DNA from 2 places in the Solibacillus sp. FSL H8-0538 genome. Region 1 is predicted to be linked to the other one. Evidence: riboswitches for the same ligand, from Rfam matches in the RefSeq annotation. Region 1 holds a riboswitch; the other holds the start of a gene.
The links. Region 1 has a riboswitch for cobalamin ahead of MHH87_RS02605 (ABC transporter substrate-binding protein). Riboswitches for the same ligand answer to the same signal wherever they lie in the genome.

Region 1 (8,293 bases):
AATTTTGCGCTAGCGCCTGTGCAATAAACACGCGCTGCTGCTCGCCTCCCGACAAAAACTCTAAAAACGTATGTTCATATTTTGTTACACCCGTTTGTTCCATTGCCGTTTGTACAGCCTGCTCATCCTGTTCGGACCACGTTGAGAAAAAGCCTGTTTGATGAGGATAACGCCCAAGAGATACCGCGTCACGTACAGAGTTTGAAAATGTATTCGCATGGAGCTGTGGTAAAACTGCCATCTTCTTCGCAAGCTGCTTTACTGAATAGCTTTGCATTTCTTGCCCATCAATGAAGACATTGCCTGTCGTTGGTGTAATAATGCCACTCACAATTTTTAGTAGCGTTGATTTCCCACTACCATTTGGCCCTAATATACCGAGCACTTTCCCTTTTCCGACTTCAAACGAAACATTGTGTATGATTGGGGTTGAGCTATAGCCACCTGAAATATTTTGTACCTTTAGCAATGTTAGCCCCCCTTTGTACGCTGTTTAAAAAAGATATAAGCAAATACGGGAGCCCCGATAAATGCTGTAATAACACCAATTGGTAACTCAGTTGGTGCAATAATTGTACGTGATACTAAATCACAAATGACGAGTAAACTCGCTCCATTGAGTAACGACAGCAGTAATAAATGTCGATGATCCGCACCACAAATCATACGTACCATATGAGGAACAACTAAGCCGACGAAGCCGATTGTTCCCGATACAGCAACGGAAGCTCCTGTCAGCATCGAGCCACCTGCTAAGATCATATATTTACTCCGTTTAACGTTAACACCTAAATACTGTGCACGTTCCTCACCGTAAACCATCGCATTTAATTCACGACGATTAAACCAAATAATAATCGTCCCAATAATGACGAACGGTAAAATCATTTTCACATATGGCCAGCCGCGCATCGACACGCTTCCAAGTAACCAGCCTATAATTTCCCGCAGTTGCTCACCTGTTAATGCGACCATGAGCGAAATACACGACCCTAAAAATGAACTAAAAATGATCCCCGTTAAAATTAGCGTTTCCATTTTCATCGTACGATCCACTACACGCGCAAAGCTCATCACACAAACAATCGTTAAAACAGCTCCAATCATGCTGAAAACTGGTAAAGTAAAGGTGCCTAAAATCGGTATTGAAATACCAAAAAAGATTGTTGTGACCGCTCCAACTGATGCACCTGATGAAATCCCTAATGTATATGGATCAGCGAGTGGGTTTTTTAATAATCCTTGGAATGCTGCTCCTGCAATCGCAAGTGATGCGCCGACTAATACGGATAGTACGACTCGCGGCATACGGATTTTCCATAAAATACTGTAGGCAACCGGATCTGTTTCCTTATCCCATAACGTTGAGAGCGGAACATCAACCGACCCAAATGAAATTCCAAACCAGATGCTCATCAGCAATACAGCAAGGGAGCAACTATACGAGATGAAATACTTTTTATTCACCGAAAGCCTCTGGGTAAACTGCCTTCGCAATCGATTCGACACCTTCAGCTAAACGTGGACCTTGTCTGCTTGTTGTATCACCATCAACTAATATAACCTTCCCGTTTTTTACCGCATCCATTATCGCATAGGCTTCATTTGTGTTAATTGATTCAATATCATTTTCATATGTCACAATAATTGTATTTGGGTTACTTGCAACAAATTGCTCTGAGCTATACATCGGCCAACCGTCTGTCTCCACTGCATTTTTAACACCGATTATTTGTAGCATTTCATCGATAAACGTACCTGTACCCGCCGCATAAATATCCGGGTCTGTCCCTACTACAACAAACACTGATTTAGCTTCTAGCCCAGCTACCTTCTCTTCAATATTTGTCAGCTTTGTTTTAATATCCGCAATAATTTTTGTCGCTTCCTGTGACTTACCTGTTAATAAACCGATTTGCTCAATCGTTTCATATGTTTCATCAAAATCAACAGCATCTTTCACTACAAATACTTTTACACCTGCTGCTTCAAGCTGTGCAATCCCTTCACCCATTACATATAAACCTGATTCATGCGCGAACACGATGTCTGGTTGCAATGCAATAATTTGCTCTAAATTAAATTCTATACCACCAACGCGCTCTTTCTCTGTAACTGCCTCTGGAAAATTATCATAGTCATTCACACCAATAATTTGTTCATCTAATCCTAAACTAAATAAAATTTCTGTATTCGACGGGATTAACGAAATAATTTTCTTTGGTGCTTGTTCAATCGTTATGTCGGTCCCTTGTGCATCAGTTACAGTTACTGGGAATGCTTGCGCTACATCTTCTATTTCAGATGTTTCTTCAACTTGCAAGGAATCTTCTGCTGTATCACCGCTACATCCAACTAACATCAATACCGCTAATATTGCGCTTAACCCTAATTGCCAAAACTTCTTCATCGTAATTCCTCCTAATTTTTGCCGCAATAGAATGACCACATCTCACTCCAAAATAAGACGAGATGGTGTCTTTTGTTATATGGTTAAAAAAAGTCATACTTACTTAACCACAAAAAAAAGCCTCTCCATGGACAGAGAGACTGAGACTAGCTAATAATCGCGCAAAAAAACACTGTTAAAAGCCATCTTCCTATCCGCGTAGGTCCAACTGGTGTACGTAAAGGCAGGTCTCCTGGCTTATGCATCAAGCATTTACTGCGCCTTCCCTTTACAGTGGCATTGTACAGTAAACTAGCATTTACAGTGGCGGGACCGCATCGGAATTGCACCGACTTCCCTTTTACTTCCTACCACCGCAGCGGCAAGAACCTTTACTTTGATTATCCAATTATGTAACAGTATTTATTATAGCGGAAATCAGAAAAAAGTGTACGTATAATCCGCAAGAGTTTTCTGACAATTAAATTTGGTAATCAAATTCTTCTGGTAAAACACGTCGTAGGAATTGTTTTGTACGATCTTCTTTCGGCTTCACAAAAATTTCATGTGGTGAGCCTTCTTCTATTATGTTCCCGCCATCCATAAAGATGATGCGATTTGCTACATCACGCGCAAAGGACATTTCATGCGTCACGACTAGCATTGTCGTTCCTTCTTTGGCAATATCCTTCATGACACCTAACACTTCCCCAACAAGCTCCGGATCCAACGCCGATGTTGGTTCATCAAATAAAATAATGTCAGGATTCAACGCAACTGCGCGCGCAATCCCAACACGTTGCTGCTGCCCACCTGAAAGCTGACTTGGATACGAATCGTATTTTTCCGAAAGTCCTACTTTATTTAATGCTTCACGCGAAATTTTATACGCCTCTTCTTTGTTCATGCCGCGTCCAATAATTAGCCCTTCTGCCACATTATCAAGTGCGGTTTTATTATTAAATAAATTATAGTTTTGGAATACGAAAGCGGTTTTTTTGCGAATCGCAAGCACATCTTTCTTGGACGCATCATTCAAATTGACGTGAATCTCACCGAAATTTGCTGTTCCTTCATCTGCGCGTTCTAAAAAGTTGATGCAGCGGAGAAGCGTTGTTTTGCCTGAACCACTCGGCCCTAAAATCACGACGACATCTCCTTGATCAATCGTTAAATCTACACCCTTTAAAATTTCGTTTTTCCCAAATGATTTATGGATGTTTTTAATTTCTAACATTTGACTTCCTCCTTATGCACCTACATATTTATAACGACTCAAACGTTTTTCGTACCACTTAAATAAATATTCAACCGTCATACACACAATTAAGTACACAATAAAAATATCAATATATGCCTCTAAATAATTGTAACCAAAGTTTGCCGCTACTTTTGCTTTCAATGTGATTTCCTGCAATGAAATCGCGTATCCAAGTGACGTCGCTTTGATTAAATTTATTGTCGCTGTACATAAATTCGGCATCGCAGCTACGAGTGCTTGAGGGATAATGATGCGGCGGTACGCTTGTGGTGTCGTTAAACCAACAGAATGCGCCGCCTCTAGCTGGCCTTTATGTACCGTTTGTAAGGCAGAACGGAATACTTCGATTAAGACCGCTGCTGTATTGAACGAGAAAATAATAAACGCATACCAAAGCGGATTAATATCATAAATCGCATAGTCAATATTATATTTCTTGAAAATGCCATCTAAAATTAACGGTATACTTGCATACAGCACGAAAATTTGAATAATAACCGGTGTCCCACGAACAAAGGAAATATATATTTTTGTAAAGAAATTCAGTACCGGTATTTCATGAATTCGTGTCAGTGCTAATAAAAATCCAAGTGGTACAGCAAAAGCCATTGCCACAACTGTTACAAGGAGCGCAACAGGTACACCACTTAATGCAACAAAAAATGTATTGACTAAAAAATCCCAGTTTATAAAATTCATGTTGTGCGCCTCCTTAAGTTGTTTTTAATGGCTGCTTCCCCTTACTAAATGCTTTCTCCAGTAAAGCGAAAATTTTCTCAATTGTAATCGATAAAATCCAGTAGATCACAGCGAGTGCAATATAAATTTCTAAAGTATGTGTGCCATAATTATTTGCAATAATCAAGTTTGCTTTGCCGACGATATCAATAAATCCGATCGTATATGCAAGTGCTCCTTCTTGCAGCACCGAAATAAGTCCGTTACCAAAGTTCGGTAAGGCTACGACAAAGGCTTGCGGGAAAATAATTCGGCGATACGCTTGAAAGGGAGTTAATCCAACACTTACTGCCGCTTCAAACTGCCCTTTATCAATGGCCATATAGGATGAACGAATGACTTCAGACATCATTGCCGCAAACTGTAAGCTAAACGTAATGACAACGAAAACGCCTGTCGATACACTTTGCAGGTCTATACCGAATAGATTTTCAGAAAAGGCTGGAATGCCGTAATACACAAGAAATAATAAGACGATGGATGGCGTACAACGCATGATCGTTGTATAGCCATTCGCTAAAAACTGAAGAACTCTACTTTTACTAAGCTTCGCCGCAGCTAATAGTAAGCCTAAGAACGAACCAAAGATGACCGAAAAGGCTGCAATGTATAATGTCACCCATAAATATGGAATTAACGTTGGCAATGCAGACGAAATATACGATAAATCAAAATATTTTTCCACTCGCTACCCCACCACTCTCCACTGTATTTAAAAAGCTGCTTGAGCGCAATGACTCAAACAGCTCGCTTTGTTAACGGTTTACTGACTCTAGCACTTCAAATAAGTCTTTCCCGTAAAATTCTAAACTTAGCTTAGATAATGCATCAGTTTCTTTAATTTCAGCAATTGCTTTATCATAAGCATCTGCAAATTGTTGTTCTTTTTTATTGAATAATGGCCATGTTTTAATAACCGCAAATTCGTTATAAACGACTTCATCTTTTAAGTTGTAGTAGGGGCCACCTTCTGTTAATACTTGCCCTGTGAAACTACCTTCAATAATAACACCGCCATCAACGCGCCCTTCATTTACCCATTGCACAACGTCTACTATGAAGTCTTCACCCGCTTGTAATTTAACCTCGTTACCTGGATTTGCTTCATTGTATTCGGCGATTACTGTGTACTGTGCGTTGTTTGCCGCGATTGGCGCTAACGTATAGCCCGCTGATGCAAAATCACTTAAGTTTTTAATATTTGCATTTTCTTTTTTCAGTACTAACCCTGCGCTACTTAAGCCTAGGAATTCTTGAGGGAAAATGTACTTTTCTGTACGTTCTTCCGTCCAAAAGGCATTTTTAACACCGACATTATACTTCCCTTGCTCAACACCGATTAATAAGTCATCGCTTGTCGTACCCACATATTCAAACTCGTAATCTTCTAGAGCTTCATCCACTAATTTCATCACTTCTACGTCGTAACCTGTAGCATTACCGTTTTCATCGATATACGTCATTGGTTTACTTGCTTGGTCATAAGCCACTTTTACTTTCGTTACTTTTGCGCCCTCTTCTGATGCAGATGCTGCGCTTTTATCCGTGTCATTTCCACATGCTGCTAGAATGGAGATTGATGCAAAACCAATTGCTGCTAATTTCACAAATTTATTAAATTTCATACGATTACCTCTTTCTCTTTTAAGTTTTGTTGGATTGCTGACTCTGCTAACTTTTTAATCGTAATGTCATCCATAGGCGGGTTATGTAGCCCTGCACGAACATCGCGGTAATAACGTTGTAATGGGTTGCTTCGTTGTAAACTTTTCGCACCAACTAGACGCATCGCTTTATCGACAACTTTAATGGCGGCGTTTGTTACGACGTGTTTTGCAGCGTTAACTTCATTAATAATTTTGTCTTTATTAGCTGGATCATTATAAAGCTTAGCTACACCATAAAGAGTGAAGCGCGCTTTAATTAGCTCTAGCTCAATTTCACCAATTAATGACTGCACATTTGGAAGCTGTGCAATTGGGCCATTTAAGCTATTTGGAGAGTGTGTATTGGCAAAATCCACGGCATAATCGCGTGCTGCTTGTGCAATCCCTAAGTATGTTGCCGGTATGAGTAGTAACCAGCCATTTAATTTAAAACCGGTAGTATAACTCGGAATTTCAACTAAATTTGATTCGTGTACGCGAACATTTTCTAACACTAAGTCATGACTGCCTGTGCCGCGCATTGAGACAACATCCCATGTTTCATCAATTGACACACCCTGTGCTGTTTTTGGTACAAGGAAAAATCCTAAATGATCGTCATCCTCTACCCAAGCTGATACAAGGAAAAAATCAAGCTCTGGGGAACCCGTTGTGTAGTTTTTACGACCGTTAATGACCCAGCTACTACCTTCACGTTTTGCCGAAGTTGCTGGGCGGCCACCCCGTACTGGGCTTCCCATAGCAAATTCACTTACTGCACGGTTAATTGTTGCGCCGTTTTTCACGGCTTCACTAAACTCAATTAACTTCTCTTCTGGCCAGTAACGATTTTCAAAAAGCTCTCCGACATTTTGAATCGTCCAAGCAGCCGATAAGCCTGTGCTACCACAATAGCTTGATAATGTTTCATGAACTAGTACCGCATCGTATACAGAGAAACCTTCTCCGCCAAATTCCTTTGGTAAAGTAATTTTTGTATAACCGATTTCGCGTAGTTCTTTATAATTTTCTGTTGGAAAAATGGATTGTTCATCGATTTCTTGGGCTCTCGACTTGAAGCGCTCTTCTAACGTCGCTAATTTATCTAGCCATCGCTGTTGTTCTTCGGTTTGAATAAATAATTGTTTACTCAAAATTAACGCCACCTATTTTTGTAAATTCAGTTTCGTTGTTGAACTGTTGAATTTAATATTACTTTCTGAAAATTACAAAGTCAATGGTTTATTCCGAGTTTTTTTATAGGTTTAATTTGTTTGCGCTTACATCGTTATTTTAACAGCATTCTTCAATAAAAGTTTTTTTATGACTATGTAAAATTTTATGGCCGTTTTTTGTGGTTACGTAAATACAACTTTCATTATTGCAAACTAAAAAATATTATTGCGGCTTTTTTAGAGCGTATATTTTTTTTATCGCGAGTTGTTCCATTTAGCGAGTTTGACATACAACTTATTAGAAATTAAGCGTCATTGGCACTTATTTACGAATAAGTTGTATCTAGAATTCGTCAATTCACATTTTCCAACAAAAAAAATTAACCATTTTTTATGGCTCTACGCCAAAATCTGTACTTATAAAGTAGTACACTTTCTTTTATAGTAAAGCACATGCTTTGGTAAAGACCCTTTTTAACAGAGTCTAAAAATAACAAAAAGCACCTCGAATTTCGAGATGCTTTTCTTTATCAATATTTGATTACATTTTTTCTGGTGCTGATACGCCAATTAAACGCATTGCATTGGCGATTGTTGTGCGAACTGCTGTAATTAATGCAATACGTGCTTCTGTTAGTTCTTTATTATCTGCATTGATTACTTTTTCAGCGTTATAGAAGCTGTGGAATGCAGCTGCTAAGTCTTGAATGTAGTTGGCGATACGATGCGGTGTGCGGTGCTTCGCTGCATCTGCCACGATTTGTGGGAATGCGCCTACTTTTTTCAGGACATCTTCTTCTTTTTCCGCAGTTAACAGGCCTAAGTTTTCAAGTGAAGCGTTGAAGCCTTGCTCTGTTGCTGCACGTAAAATTGATGAAATACGTGCATGTGCGTATTGTGCATAGTACACTGGATTTTCGTTTGATTGAGACACAGCTAAATCAAGATCGAAGTCCATGTGAGAGTCGCCTGCCGTTTTAACAAAGAAGTAACGTACTGCATCAAGGCCAACCATTTCTACTAGTTCACGCATTGTTACCGCGTTACCAGTACGTTTAGACATTTTGAATTTCTCACCGTTTTT
Region 2 (8,293 bases), 400 kb from region 1:
AGTAGCCGATAAATCCAGCCCCAATGGCAGCTTGCAATACAAATAATAAGCTTTCAATTTCACCACTTGGCGGTTCCCAAAATGATTCAAACCAAGGTTCATAGGAAGTATTAATTTCAGTAATTGCTACCTCTGCCTCCCCGTCAGCTCCCCCAAACTCTGCATCCTTTTGAATAAACAAAGGAATAATGGCTAACAACACAACAATCGCTAATAACAATAAATTTTTCTTTAGCATATTTAAGCCTCCTTTATTTTAAAAATTTTTAACATCGTTAATTCACGTACATTGTATTTTTGTAAGAAATTCATAATCATAACCGTTAATAAACCTTCGCTCACAGCTAAAGGAATTTGTGTTAATGCGAAAATACCACTAAATTTCGTAAATGATTGCCAAAAACCGCCTACTTCTGATGGGAATGCTAGTGCTAGCTGGAATGAAGTTACAACATATGTACCAAGATCACCTAACATTGCAGCTAAAAATATGGCGATAGAGAATGAAAAGCCTAATTTACTTGCTAATTTATAGACACCATATACAATCATTGGACCCGCAATGGCCATTGAGAAAACATTGGCACCTAAAGTAGTTAAACCACCATGCGCTAATAGTAATGATTGGAATAGTAATACGATTGATCCGATGACGCTCATCGCAAGTGGGCCGAATAGCATCGTTCCTAAGCCAACCCCAGTTGGATGTGAACAGCTCCCTGTAACAGAAGGGATTTTTAATGCAGACAAGACGAATGCAAATGCGCCGGATAATCCAAGCAACATTTTTGTTTCAGGATGTTCTGTGATTGTTTTTCGAATAGAACGTAGACCTAAAATAAAGAAAGGTAGCGAAATTAATGACCAAAAAATGGCCCATTGTAACGGCAAGAATCCTTCCATAATGTGCATTGCGTATGCTTGTTTAGGAATAAATAGTAGTGCAATTGAAAAATAACTCAGTTTCCAAAATTGGTTTTTCATGTGCTTCCTCCTTTTTTGACGACAAAAAGTGCGCAAAAAAGCACTTTCGCTGTGGAGGGAAAGTGCATGAGAAAAAAGCTTAAAATAGCCTTTTTTCCACACCTATCCTCGTAGGTTGAAATGTTCGTAAGTCTGTTGGCAGGTCTCCTGGCTCATCATCAACACGCCTCACACCTTCCCGTTTTAAAAACAGTGGTATTTTGTGAGTTGCTCCGATTAACAGTGGCGGGACCGCGACGGATTTGCACCGTACTTCCCTTTTAAGCTAAGTTACATTAGCACCAAAAAACGATTCAATTGTCATCTTCGGCAATTAGTGTACCACCATAAAAAAAATTTGGCTATTATATTTTTTAGAACATTGAGATTTCTATGTATTTGTAATTTTAGCACGTAAAACAAAGAATTAAATTGTACTGCATACGGAAATAAAATCTTTTTATTAATGAATAGTTGTGGTATTTTAAAATAAGCATTAAATTCAGAAAACAATAAAAATATAATATAGCGAAATTATTAAGTGCTCGAAAAATTCGAGGTAAAAGGGAAACTAGTAGAATTCTAGTACAGCCCCCGCTACTGTAATAGCTGATGAAATCATGAGACCACCATGTATTTGGGAAGGTGTGAGAGTAAGGTGAAGCTTAAGTCAGGAAACCTGCTTAGTAATGTTGTGAAAATTTTTCGGAGGGAGAAATTTAGGCAAAGTAGTATACGATCATGTACTACTGTTTTTGTAGTGCTTTTTTTAATAAATGAGCTGCAAGCCTTTACTCTCTTTTTGAGAGTAAAGGCTTTTTTATTGCGTATTTTTAGGGGGAACAACAGTGCAAAAGGGGAAAATTTTCGTAGTCGGTTTTGGACCTGGAGACTATGAGCATATTACGAAACGAGCAGTAGATGCGTTAAAGCAAAGTGATTTTATTATTGGTTATAAAACGTACGTGGAATTAATAGAGCATCTTGTTACCGCTAAATCGATTGTTAGTACAGGGATGACAGAGGAAGTATCGCGTGCACAAGAAGCAGTAAGGCAGGCGGAGGCAGGAAATATTGTGTCGGTTATTTCAAGTGGCGATGCCGGCGTTTATGGAATGGCAGGGCTTGTGTATGAAGTACTTATTGAGCTTGGTTGGACGGAGAAGGATGGCATCGCGGTAGAAGTAGTACCAGGAATTTCAGCGATTAACTCTTGTGCAAGCTTACTCGGCGCACCAGTTATGCATGACTCTTGTACGATCAGCTTAAGCGACCATTTAACACCGTGGAAAATTATTGAGAAACGTATTGAAGCGGCGGCAATGGCGGATTTTGTGATTGCTTTTTATAATCCGAAAAGCGGTCGACGTACACGCCAAATTGTTGAAGCACAGCGAATTTTATTGGAATATCGTTCGCCTGCAACACCAGTCGGGCTAGTGAAAAGTGCCTACCGAGAGCGTCAAGAAATTGTAATGACGACGCTTGCAGAAATGTTAAATCATGATATTGGGATGTTAACGACAGTTGTTGTTGGGAATTCATCCACATTTTTCTACGATAATAAGATGATTACACCACGTGGCTATCAACGTAAATATACACTTGGTGAAGAAAAGCAACCCCTTCGTCCACATCAACGCTTGAAAAAAGAAGCGGAACCATGGGCAATGGATCAGGAAACGGGGGAAGCCGCGAGTGGATATGAGCAAATTTCCGTGCAAAAAATAAAAAAGCCAAAGAAATCATCGCTTGAGATGGCATCACTAGCACTTTCACTTGTGACAAAAAAGCCCATAACGTCGTCTAAAACGTATATTCAACAAAGCATTGAATCCATTTTTGAAGTGGCAGTTAGTCCAGGGGTAGCTAATAAATTTTTCACATCTGAGCAAATGCGTACACTCGCAGACATTGTAGGCGAGAACGGGACGATGGAATATACGCCTGAGCATCAAATTCATTTGAAAATTCCAACGGATGATCCACAAGCGATTGTGGATGCGCTTCGCCAGGTTGAATTTTTAGTCGCTCCAATTGGCGATGTAGTGAATATAAAGGCATGTGATTTTTGTTATGGGGAAAAGGCCGAGTCGATTCCTTATGCGGAGCAACTACAGGAGCAACTTGGTGGACTGAATTTACCTAAGCAATTACATATTGGCTTCAACGGTTGTGGTATGGCTTGTTACCGTGCAGTTTTTGATGATATTGGAATTGTCTATCGAAAAAGTAAATTTGATATTTTTCTTGGCGCGAAGCCCGTTGGACGGACAGCGCATGCAGCACAGCCGGTTGTAGAAGGATTAGAGCCGGAGCAGCTTGTATCCCTAATAACAGAAATTATTAATGAATATAAAGCAAACGCACATCCAAATGAAAGATTGTTCAAATACTTCAAGCGTGTGAAAAAGATTTTGAACTTCGACTATCAAGATATGATGACAAAAATTAAAGTCGAGCCGGCCCCGTGTGGTGATTAGGAGGAGCTTTCATGATTTTATTTTTAGCGGGCACGAGTGATGCGCGTGCATTAGCGGTTCAATTACAAAGTAAAGGGTACGAGTTACTCGCAACAGTCGTAACAGAATCAGCAGCAACGAGCTTGCAAGAAGCGGGTATTGCGCATCGAATTGGTCGCTTATCCGCAGAGGAAATGCAGGAGCTAGCAATAAGTATCGGTTGCAAGTGCATTGTAGATGCGAGTCACCCATTTGCGGAGGAAGCATCGAAGCAAGCAATGGTAGCTGCAAAAGAAGTAGGCATTCCCTATATTCGTTATGAGCGTCAGCAACAGAAACATGTACATCCACTTATTACAGAAGTGGATAGCTATGAGGCAGCTGCAAATCTTGCGTTGCAAAAAGGTGGCACGATTATGCTGACTACCGGTAGTAAAACGCTCGCAACGTTTACGAGTGTTCTACTGCAGCAAGAAGGCATACGCGTTATTGCACGCATGCTACCGAATCTTGAAAATATGGAGAAATGCCAAGCGCTTGGTGTCATGCAACGCGATATTGTGGCAATACAGGGTCCTTTTTCGCAGGAACTAAATGAAGCACTATACAAGCAGTATGGTGTCACATTGATGATTACGAAGGCAAGCGGAAAAGTAGGTTCAGTAGATGAAAAAATTGAGGCTGCACTTGATTGCGGCATTGAAACAATTGTGATTCAGCGCCCGAATATTCGTTACGGGCAGCAATTTGTAGCGTTTGAAGAAATTGAGCAAGCAATTCAACAACTATTTTAGGAGGAATATACATGAATTTTAATACAGACTTTACACCATTAACGGTAGACCCAGACAAAATTTATGATTATAGCTTTAGCATTATTAAAGAAGAAATGGGAGAGCACCATTTTACAGATGAGCAGTGGATGGTTGTACGTCGTATTATCCATGCTTCTGCAGATTTTGAATTAGGCCGTAGTGTACTGTTTACACCGGGTGCAATTGAAGCAGGGATACAATCTATTTTAGCGGGACGACATGTTGTGGCTGACGTACAAATGATCGAGAGTGGTTCAGGCCGCAAACGTTTCCAAAAGCATGGCGGGGATTTACATTGCTATATTGCAGACCCAGAAGTGTGGACGGTAGCGAAGGCACAAAATACAACACGTGCAATAATTTCTATGCAAAAAGCAGTACGTCTGCAAGAAGGTGGCATATATGCAATTGGAAATGCACCAACCGCTTTATTGGAACTTATTCGCTTAATTAAAAACGGGGAAGCAAAACCAGATTTAATTATTGGTATGCCAGTTGGTTTCGTATCCGCAGCAGAGTCAAAAGAAGAGTTAGCTAAACTAGAAGGGATTCCGTTCATTACAAATGTTGGGCGTAAAGGCGGCAGTACGGTAACGGTTGCCGCATTAAATGCGATTTCCCTTTTAGCTGACGAACGAGCGAAAAAATAAGCATATGCGCAAGCCAGAAAGAGATCCAAAGGAAATGCGACATGGCTATACAACGGGCGCTTGTGCAACAGCGGTAACAAAGGCCGCATTAACTGCTTTACTAACAACAGAAGAGCAAGAAACAGCGACGATTCATTTACCGGTTGGTCGAGATGCTACGTTTACGATTGAGTCTTGTGTATTTGAAGCGAACGCTGTGACGTGCGAAACGATTAAGGATGCTGGTGACGATCCGGATGCTACACATAAAGCGCGCATTTTAAGCACAGTCCGTCTTGTTGAACAGGTGGGCATCCATTTAGATGGCGGTGTTGGCGTTGGCCGTGTTACAAAACCGGGTTTACCGGTAGATGTAGGGCAAGCCGCGATTAATCCAGTGCCACGCAAAATGATTTTATCGACAGTGCAAGAGGTATTGGATGAATTTCAAGTGTCATCCGGTGTTGAGGTTGTCATTTCTGTACCAGATGGTGAGGAAATGGCCAAAAAAACATTGAATGGCCGACTTGGTATTATAGGCGGTATTTCCATTTTAGGCACGCGCGGCACAGTCGTTCCATTTTCGAGCTCCGCTTATATGGCGAGTATCGTGCAGGCGATTAGTGTAGCGAAGGCAGTAGGGTGCGACCATTTAGTCATTACAACAGGGGGGCGCAGCGAGAAATATGCGATGGCTCAATATCCTCATTTGCAGGAAGAGGCATTTATTGAGATGGGGGACTTTGTTGGTTTTACATTAAAGCACTGTAAAAAACAAGGAATCCCACAAGTCTCACTCGTTGGCATGATGGGTAAATTTTCGAAAGTTGCTCAAGGTGTCATGATGGTACATTCAAAAAGTGCACCAATTAATTTTGGGTTTTTAGCGCAGCTAGCACAACATGCAGGTGCATCACAGGAAACAGTGGCAGAAGTGTTAGCGGCAAATACAGCATCACAAGTTGGAGAGTTAATACTGGAACTTGGACATACGAAATTTTTCGATTTGCTTTGTAAGTCTTGTTGCTACGCCTCATTGAATCATATTAAAGGTGGGATGACGCTTTCAACATCACTGTATTCCATGAAAAGTGAGCTATTAGGAAGGGCTGAGAATATTGCAACAATCGATGAAAATGATTGGTATCGGGGATAACGGAGTTACGGGCTTGTTGCCGCAATATAAAGAGTGGATTGATGAAAGTGAACTCCTTGTTGGCGGGGAGCGTGCACTGGATTTTTTCGAAGATTATACGGGTGAAAAAATCGTTGTCAAAGGTGGCTTAACGAAGCTTGTAGCCGCTTTGCAGCAAGAAACTCGGAAAACGGTCATTTTAGCATCAGGGGATCCACTCTTTTATGGCATAGGTGGTTATTTAGCCAAAAAGTTACCGCTCGAAATTTATCCGACGATGAGTTCTGTGCAACTAGCCTTTTCGCGTATGCAAGAAAGCTGGCAAGATGCTTATTTAACAAGCTTACACGGTCGTTCGATTAAAGGGTTAGCACAGCGTATTAATGGACGAGGCAAGGTGGCGTTATTAACGGACGAAGAAAACAGTCCGAACGCGATTGCACGCTATTTAAAACATTTCGGTATGCATGAGTACAAAGCCTTCGTAGCAGAGAACTTAGACGGTGCTGATGAAAAATACGGCTGGTATACGCTTGATGAAATGGAGCAACAGGCGTTTTCACCGTTAAACGTAGTTATTTTACTCGCGACATATGCGCCAAAACAGTATCCACTCGGAATTGATGATGAGGAGTTTTCACAGCGCAAGCCAGATAAGGGGCTCATTACGAAAAAAGAAATTCGTGTCCTTAGTTTACAAGCAATGCAGCTTCGTTCCACAAGTGTCGTTTGGGATATTGGTACATGTACGGGTTCGATGGCCATTGAAGCAGGAAAAATCGCACACGAAGGGCAAGTATTTGCAGTCGAAAAGAATGAACTAGACTTACAAAATTGCTTGCAAAATCAGCAAAAGTTCCGTGTTGATGTAACGGCCATTCATGCAAAGGCACCAGAAGGATTAGACCGTTTCCCAAACCCGGATGCAATTTTTATTGGTGGATCGGGCGGCGAAATGGCGGAGCTACTTAAGCTTTGTACATCGCGTCTAAAGGAAAATGGACGTCTTGTCATGAATGTTGCGACGATTGAGAATTTATATAAGGCAGTAACCGCATTAAAAGAAAACGGCTGTGAGGTTTCGATTTTACAAGCACAATTAGCGCGTAGTAAGCCTATTTTGGATATGACTCGTTTTGTTCCGTTAAATCCGATTTACATTATTACAGCGTCTCGAAAGGAACAAGAACATGAATAATTTAGGTACGTTATACGGACTAGGCGTTGGACCAGGGGACCCAGAACTAATTACGGTAAAGGCGTTTCGCATCATTCAAGAGTCACCTGTTATTGCTTATCCCAAAAAACTAAAGGGCAGTAAAAGCTATGCACATCGCATTGTGGATGTATATATCAATCCAGAAGAAAAAGAAATGTTGGGGCTAGTGTTTCCGATGACGAAAGATGAAGAAACACTTGCACGTGAATGGAAGAAATCTGTAGAAGCTGTGTACGAAAAACTAGCGGAAGGAAAAGATGTGGCCTTTGTAACAGAAGGGGACCCGATGCTATTTAGTACGTTTATACATATGATGAAATTAATGCGGAAATTACATCCAGAAGTAGAAATTTTAACAGTACCCGGCATTTCGTCATTTAACGGTTCAGCCAATCGACTAGGAATTGCACTAGCGGACGGGGATGAGCATGTGGCGATGATTCCAGCGCAAGATGATTATGACATGATGAAAAAGGCGCTAGAGGACCATGACGGCATTGTCTTTATTAAAGTCGCAAAAGTATTGGATTTAATGCTTGGCTTATTAAAAGAAATGGATTTATGGGATAAAGCTGTTGTCGTTACAAAAGTAACATCAGATGAAGAAATTATTTGGCAGTTGGATGAGCTTGAAGGTGTGGAACTGAACTATTTATCATTAATGGTGGTGCGTAAATAATGGAGAAGATTTGGATTGTAGGAGCAGGACCCGGAGACCCAGATTTAATTACAGTAAAAGGGCTACAAATACTGCGAACAGCAGACGTTATAATGTACACAGACTCGCTTGTCAATGAAATATTAATTGCAAAAGCAAAGCCTGATGCGGAAATTATTCGTACGGCGGGTATGCATTTACAGGAAATGGTCGATACGATGGTTGACCGCGTTAAAGCCGGGAAAACAATTGCGCGCATGCATACAGGAGATCCGGCAATGTACGGTGCCATTATGGAGCAAGTTGCATTGTTAAAAGAGCACGGGATTGGTTACGAAGTGATTCCTGGTGTAAGTTCGGTGTTTGCATCAGCTGCTGCTATTGGTGCAGAGCTGACGATTCCGGATTTAAC

Region 2: linked by a shared signal. The riboswitch ahead of cobJ (precorrin-3B C(17)-methyltransferase) and the one ahead of MHH87_RS02605 (ABC transporter substrate-binding protein) in region 1 are both predicted to bind cobalamin.

Annotation. Positions count from the first base shown of each region.
Region 1 covers NZ_JBBOPI010000001.1:547,259-555,551, reverse strand. The annotation lists gene MHH87_RS02615 (adenosylcobinamide amidohydrolase) at 1-469, opposite strand, end outside; gene MHH87_RS02610 (FecCD family ABC transporter permease) at 472-1,467, opposite strand; gene MHH87_RS02605 (ABC transporter substrate-binding protein) at 1,460-2,410, opposite strand; cobalamin riboswitch at 2,616-2,798, opposite strand; gene MHH87_RS02600 (amino acid ABC transporter ATP-binding protein) at 2,871-3,626, opposite strand; gene MHH87_RS02595 (amino acid ABC transporter permease) at 3,639-4,349, opposite strand; gene MHH87_RS02590 (amino acid ABC transporter permease) at 4,363-5,073, opposite strand; gene MHH87_RS02585 (transporter substrate-binding domain-containing protein) at 5,144-6,013, opposite strand; gene MHH87_RS02580 (acyl-CoA dehydrogenase family protein) at 6,010-7,188, opposite strand; gene argS (arginine--tRNA ligase) at 7,751-8,293, opposite strand, start outside.
Region 2 covers NZ_JBBOPI010000001.1:143,029-151,321, forward strand. The annotation lists gene MHH87_RS00685 (energy-coupling factor ABC transporter substrate-binding protein) at 1-238, opposite strand, end outside; gene MHH87_RS00690 (energy-coupling factor ABC transporter permease) at 241-984, opposite strand; cobalamin riboswitch at 1,105-1,285, opposite strand; cobalamin riboswitch at 1,486-1,664, shown strand; gene cobJ (precorrin-3B C(17)-methyltransferase) at 1,812-3,446, shown strand; gene cobK (precorrin-6A reductase) at 3,458-4,219, shown strand; gene MHH87_RS00705 (precorrin-8X methylmutase) at 4,231-4,890, shown strand; gene MHH87_RS00710 (cobalt-precorrin-5B (C(1))-methyltransferase) at 4,895-6,025, shown strand; gene cbiE (precorrin-6y C5,15-methyltransferase (decarboxylating) subunit CbiE) at 6,000-7,202, shown strand; gene cobI (precorrin-2 C(20)-methyltransferase) at 7,195-7,902, shown strand; gene cobM (precorrin-4 C(11)-methyltransferase) at 7,902-8,293, shown strand, end outside.